Regions from separate parts of the Pseudomonas sp. CFBP 5748 genome, predicted to be linked through region 2. Evidence: riboswitches for the same ligand, from Rfam matches in the RefSeq annotation. Region 2 holds a riboswitch; the other holds the start of a gene.
The links. A riboswitch is a leader RNA that binds a small molecule or an ion and turns the genes downstream of it on or off. The one in region 2 is predicted to bind cobalamin.
Positions count from the first base shown of each region.

Region 1 (3,369 bases), on a different contig from region 2:
CGAGTTTGCGCTGGGCATCGACCTGGTCAGGGAAGGCAGCGAAGGTGCCGGCGGCCACGGCTGGGCTGTCGACCACGGTAATCACCGCATCGACAGTGCATGCGCTGCGGATTTCCGGCCATTGGAAGGCCTGGACCAGCGGCTTGGGCAAGGCCAGGCCGGAGGTTTCGATGAGGATGTGGTCGAGGTCGCCACGTCGGGCCACCAGCTCGCGCATCACCGGGAAGAACTCTTCCTGCACCGTGCAGCACAGGCAACCGTTGGCCAGTTCGTAGACGCGGCCGTTGGCTTCTTCTTCGGTGCAACCGATGGAGCACTGCTTGAGGATCTCGCCGTCGATGCCCAGCTCGCCGAACTCGTTGACGATCACCGCGATGCGGCGGCCCTGGGCGTTGTCGAGCATGTGCCGCAGCAAGGTGGTTTTACCCGAGCCGAGGAAACCGGTGACGATGGTGACGGGAAGTTTGGCCAGTGTTTTCATCCGATGCCCCTTGGCAAAGTGGCGGGCAAACGGGACGACAACCGCAGGCAAGGCATGCGCGGAAGATTTCGCCACCGGATCACCCCGCCCGGTTGTAGTGAGAATCTGTCTCGAGGCAGGTCTCCTGGCTGACGGTGGGCCAGTCATTCGACTGGCAATGACTGCGCCTTCCCGTGCGCCTAGTGAAAAAGGGCATGCACAGTGGCCTTGCAGAAACAGCACCGTTCACAGTTGCGGGGGCAGCCGCGGCTTGGACCGCGTTCCCTTCTTAGCTTCGACACGTGCCGAAGAACCTCGAAGGCGCAAGGCTACGCAGGGTGTGGGGGCGGGTCAATGTCCGCAGGTAAGTTCTGTGGTGGCCTTGCCACCGTCATCGCGAGCAAGCTCGCTCCCACGTTGGTTGCTGGCGTACATAGAAATAACGATCACCACAAGTTCCCTGTGGGAGCGAGCTTGCTCGCGATTGGGCGCGACCCGGTGCCAGCCTGAAACCCCATGCCAATTGACGCCCCGCCCTCGCCCATGCTCTCCTGTGCGCCTAGTTACGGGTGCCCTTCACAGGGTGAAACGGGAAACCGGTGAATCGTGTGCTTTACTTCAAGGCCACGTCAGTCCGGTGCTGCCCCCGCAACGGTAAGCGAGCGAAGCGTCTGAACCACTGTGTCTGTCGACATGGGAAGGTGACGCTTGCAGGCCAGGCACAAGCCCGGCCCCTCGCAAGCCCGGAGACCGGCCCATGACTCAAGCATCAACAAACCCGCGGTGGGCGGGCGCTGTTCGAACCTTGGCGGGCTTGCGCCCGGGGTTTCATTGCGCTCGAATCACCCACTGAACAAGAACAGAGGGAAGCGCCATGTCGACCATCAGCAGCACCGCCCGCACCGCCAGCAGCACCACCACCTTGAGCCAACGCCTGAGCGCTGCGATCTTCGCCTCGATCCTGGGCGCCGGCCTGGTCTATTTCGCCGGTTTCTCCCACATCGAAGCCGTACACAACGCGGCCCACGACACCCGCCACAGCGCCGCCTTCCCGTGCCATTGAGACCTGACGACATGATCAAGCGTATCGCGCAGACCGCCGGTTTCAGCGGCTTGCTGGCCGCCCTGCTGCTGACCCTCCTGCAAAGTTTCTGGGTGTCGCCGCTGATTCTGCAAGCCGAAACCTATGAGAAAGCCCCGGCCGCCGAGGTTCATGAGCACGCCAATGGAGCCGCTCACACCCATGATGCCGAGGCCTGGGAACCGGAAGATGGCTGGCAGCGCGTGCTGTCTACCACCGGCGGTAACCTGGTGGTGGCGGTGGGTTTCGCCCTGATGCTGGCGGGCCTGTACACCTTGCGCGCACCGACTCGCACCTCCCAGGGCCTGCTTTGGGGCCTGGCCGGTTATGCCACTTTCGTCCTGGCGCCGACCCTCGGCCTGCCACCGGAACTGCCCGGCACCGCAGCAGCCGACCTGGCCCAGCGGCAGATGTGGTGGATTGGCACCGCAGCGTCCACGGCGGTGGGCATCGCCCTGATCGCCTTCGGCAGACATTGGCTGCTCAAGCTGCTGGGCGTGGCGACGTTGCTGGTGCCTCATGTCATCGGCGCACCGCAGCCGGAAGTTCACTCGATGCTGGCGCCCGAAGCGCTGGAAAGCCAATTCAAGATCGCCTCGCAAGTGACCAACGTCGCGTTCTGGCTGGCCCTCGGCCTGATCAGCGCCTGGCTGTTTCGCCGTGACGGTCAAGCCCAGCACGACGCATGAACAGCGGGCCGATCCTGGTGGTCGGCCTCGGCTGCCAGCGCGGCTGCCTGGCCAGCACGTTACGGGCATTGCTCGATCAGGCGTTGCTGGCCCACGGCATTGCGCTTGATCAGGTGCGGGCCCTGGCCAGTATCGACCTCAAGCGTGACGAACCGGGCCTGCTGGAACTGGCCGAACAACTGGCGCTGCCGCTGACTTGCTTCAGCGCCGAGCAGTTGGCCGATTATCGGGAGCGGCTCAGTCACCGCTCCGAGATCGCTTTCGAACGCACGGGTTGCTACGGCGTCGCCGAAAGTGCCGCCCTGGCCCTGGCCGACAAGCTGGGCACGACGCCTGCAACGCTGCTGATTCCTCGCCTGAGCGGTCCCATGAGCACCTTGGCATTGGCGCTCGCCTTGTAAATCCCGATAATCCGCACTCAGGATCATGAGCGATCTTCATCTGGGCGACGCTCACCCATCTTTCACAGGAGCCGGTCATGACCGTTTACTTCATCGGCGCCGGCCCCGGCGACCCGGAACTCATCACCGTCAAAGGCCAGCGGCTGATCCGCAGTTGCGCGGTGATCATCTACGCCGGCTCCCTGGTGCCGACGGCCGTGCTTGAGGGCCATCACGCCGAACAGGTGATCAACAGCGCCGAGCTGCACCTGGAACAAATCATCGAGCTGATCAAAACCGCACACCACAAAGGCCAGGACGTGGCCCGGGTACACTCCGGCGACCCAAGCCTGTACGGCGCCATCGGCGAGCAGATTCGTTGCCTGCGGGAATTGGAGATCCCGTTCGAGATCATTCCGGGCGTGACCGCAACCTCAGCCTGCGCCGCCCTGCTGGGTGCGGAACTAACCTTGCCGGACGTGTCCCAAAGCGTGATTCTCACCCGTTACGCAGACAAAACCGCGATACCTGCGGGTGAGGAACTGAGCAGCCTGGCACAGCACGGGGCGACCATGGCGATTCACCTGGGGGTCAATCATCTGGAGAAAATCATCAGCGAACTGCTGCCCCATTACGGCGCGGATTGCCCGATCGCCGTGATTCACCGGGCCACCTGGCCGGATCAGGATTGGGTCGTGGGCACCCTGGCCGATATCGCCGCCAAGGTACAGGCCAAGGGCTTTCGCCGAACGGCGCTGA
Region 1 covers NZ_JBSPTN010000001.1:783,395-786,763, reverse strand. The annotation lists gene cobW (cobalamin biosynthesis protein CobW) at 1-481, opposite strand, end outside; cobalamin riboswitch at 579-793, opposite strand; cobalamin riboswitch at 1,011-1,233, shown strand; gene ACWNZ1_RS03590 (CbtB domain-containing protein) at 1,335-1,523, shown strand; gene ACWNZ1_RS03585 (CbtA family protein) at 1,535-2,230, shown strand; gene ACWNZ1_RS03580 (cobalamin biosynthesis protein) at 2,227-2,631, shown strand; gene cobM (precorrin-4 C(11)-methyltransferase) at 2,709-3,369, shown strand, end outside.
Region 1: linked by a shared signal. The riboswitch ahead of ACWNZ1_RS03590 (CbtB domain-containing protein) and the one ahead of cobO (cob(I)yrinic acid a,c-diamide adenosyltransferase) in region 2 are both predicted to bind cobalamin.

Region 2 (3,369 bases):
AGGCGGCCTCAAGGTCAGGTGCAAACAGCCCGGCAATCGCCCGCGGATTCGACGGAAAATAGAAATGCACATAAGAAGCCGTCATCCGCCCCTGCCGGAACACCGCCTCCGCCCCTCGCCCGCCATTGGGGCTATGCCCACGGGCTATCGGTTCAAGTTCAGTGCTAGTCAGGGAATGATGATAGGTATGCCCACGCAAGGCACCTTCCGGCAACTCCACCGCTTGCAACGCCAGGGCCGCCAGACGCTTTTGCATCTGCGCATCACCAGCGAGCAAACCCAACAGTTCGGCGCGGGTGCCGTCGACGTCAGTCAATGAATCGAGCAGATACAGCATGCCACCGCATTCGGCGAGCAACGGCTTGCCGGCAGCATGGTGAGCCCGGATTGCCGCCAGCATCGGCGCGTTCCGGGCCAACGCAACGTGGTGCAATTCCGGATAACCGCCGGGTAGATAGAGGCTGTCCGCCTCGGGCAGTTGGGTGTCATGGATCGGCGAAAAGAAGCTCAATTGCGCGCCCATGGCCCGCAGCAGATCGAGGCTCGCGCCGTAGGTGAAGGCAAACGCTTCGTCCCGGGCCACGGCGATACGCACACCGTCGAGCCACGGCTGCGGGGTAATCAGCTCAGGCGCGGCGAACGCCACCGCCGGCGGCAGCGCCACTTCACAACTGCCGGCCAAGGCCTCGGCTGCCGCGTCGAGGCGCAGGTCGAGGTCATTCAATTCGCTGGCCTGGACCAACCCTAGATGACGGCTGGGTAATTCGATACCGGTTTCCCGGGACAGCGCGCCGTACCAACGCAGACCTTCGGTCAGGCTGCCTTCAAGCAATTGCGCGTGGCGCAAGGTGCCGACGCGGTTGGCCAAGACCCCGGCAAACGGCAAGTCCGGCTGATAACGCGCCAGGCCCAAGGCCAGGGCGCCGAAGGTCTGGGCCATGGCCGTGCCGTCGATCACCGCCAGCACCGGCACGCCAAAATGCCGCGCCAGATCGGCGCTGGACGGCGTGCCGTCGAACAACCCCATCACCCCTTCAATCAGGATAAGGTCCGCCTCGGCGGCGGCTTCCCACAACAGCCGGCGGCTTTCCTGCTCGCCGACCATCCACATGTCCAATTGATAGACCGGCGCACCGCTGGCCCGTTCGAGGATCATCGGGTCGAGGAAGTCCGGACCGCATTTGAAGACGCGCACCTTGCGTCCCTGGTTGCGATGCAAGCGCGCCAGGGCGGCGGTGACGGTGGTCTTGCCCTGCCCCGAGGCCGGGGCGGCGATCAGCACCGCCGGGCAGTGGCGAGCATCACTCACAGTTCGACGCCTTTCTGCGCCTTGATGCCGGCCTGGAACGCGTGCTTGATCATGCCCATTTCAGTGACGGTATCGGCCAGCTCGATCATCTCCGGCTTGGCGCCACGCCCGGTCACCACCACATGCTGCATCGGTGGACGGGCTTGCAGATCGCTCAACACCTGATCGAGGTCGAGGTAGCCGTGCTTGAGGGCGATGTTCAGTTCATCGAGCACCACCAGGCCAATGGACGGATCGCTGAGCAATTGCCGCGATACAGCCCAGGCGGCTTCGGCGGCGGCGATGTCGCGCTGGCGATCCTGGGTTTCCCAAGTGAAGCCTTCGCCCATGACGTGAAAGCGCACCTGCTCCGGGAAGCGGCGGAAAAACAGCTCCTCACCGGTGCTGCTGCGGCCCTTGATGAACTGCACCACGCCGCATTGCATGCCGTGACCCATGGACCGCGCCAGCATGCCGAACGCCGAGCTGCTCTTGCCCTTGCCGTTGCCGGTCAGCACCAGCAGCAGGCCGCATTCGTTCGGCGAGTTGGCGATGCGCTCGTCGATCACGGCTTTTTTGCGCAGCATGCGCGCCAGGTGGCGTTCGTCGCGATCAGATGCATTGCTGGTAGGGGAGTCGGTCATGGGGAAGCCTCCGTTGGGGACTGGATAACGGCGGGCGGGCACAAGAAAAGACGGCAACAAGCCTGGCATCGCCCACCGTGATGCCGTTGGATGAATCAGGCCGGTCTCCGGGCTCATGAGCGGCGCAATGCCGGTCTGTGCGCCTTCCCATGTCTGCGACACAGTGGCTTAAGCACAGCGTTGACTCATTTACCGTTGCGGGGGCAGCGCCGGGTTCGTGTGCACTCACCGGCTTCCCTGTTTCACTCTGTCGATCGCAATCACAGAGCACCTGAAACAAGCGGCGAAGGTTAGAGGGTTGGGGGTGGAGCGTCAATTAAAGCCGCCTGTCGGGGCAAGCATTGGCCCCATCAATAAAGTGACGCCAATCTTGTGTGATCCTGCAGCAAGTGATATCAAAGCGACACTACGACCCGATATCACAAAAACAAGAGGGCAAAGCATGCAAGGGATGATCATCAGCAATCCAAAACTGGAATTCCTGCGCCCGGTGCTGGAACGTTGGTTTGACTGCATCGATCGCTACAATGCCGTGCGCGGTGATAACGACACGCCTTACTGGTTCGATGAAAAAGCCAACCTCGGCTTGCTGTCGGCTGCCGCCTGGATGGCCGAGATGGTCACACTGCAAAGCACCCCGACCCGCAAGCAGAATGAAGAAGGCGAACGCAACGTCAGCGCCGATTTGTTCATCGCCAGCACCGACGAACGCGCCTTCATCCAGGCCACCCAACGCTGGCCCAAGGTCAACAACCTGAACCTGACCCAACCCCTGTCGGAGGCCGCCAGCGATGCCAAACGCCTCAGCTATTCCAGTGACCTGAAGCTGGGCTGCCTGTTCGTCGCCCCGCAAAAAGCCCAGCAGAGTGCCACGCCCGAAGAATTGCAGGACATGATCGACGACTTGCAGAAGGAGAACACCTGCGCCGTGGCCTGGTATTTCCCTTACGCCTACCGCAAGTTGCGCAACGAGGCCGGTCACTACCATCCTGGCATTGCGGTGCTGTTCAAACAGGCCCACGGCTGACTCAATCCACGCTAGAACTGTGGGAGCTCGCTCCCACAGGTGGGCTTACCTGCTGACACGCGCCTGCAGTTGAACCATCGCCTGTCTACGCTTCTCTATGAATAACTACATGCATTCATAGGGAAGCCAGCATGCTCAAGCCACCGCACCTTCTGATCGTCGCCCTTGCCGCCGGGCTTGTCGCTTGTGGCGAGTCTTCCACCTTGCAAGTGTCCGACGGCACCGGTCCTGCGCCGAAGCTGCCCGAACCGAACAAGACCCTGGTCCCGACCGTCAACATCGCCGAAGCGATCGGCTGGCCGGAAGGTGCCAAGCCCACCCCAGCCGAGGGCCTGCAAGTGGGCGCCTTCGCCGAAGGCCTGGACCATCCACGCTGGCTCTACGTTCTGCCCAACGGCGATGTGCTGGTG
Region 2 covers NZ_JBSPTN010000006.1:422,822-426,190, reverse strand. The annotation lists gene ACWNZ1_RS16955 (cobyrinate a,c-diamide synthase) at 1-1,309, opposite strand, end outside; gene cobO (cob(I)yrinic acid a,c-diamide adenosyltransferase) at 1,306-1,932, opposite strand; cobalamin riboswitch at 2,014-2,222, opposite strand; gene ACWNZ1_RS16945 (hypothetical protein) at 2,375-2,959, shown strand; gene ACWNZ1_RS16940 (PQQ-dependent sugar dehydrogenase) at 3,091-3,369, shown strand, end outside.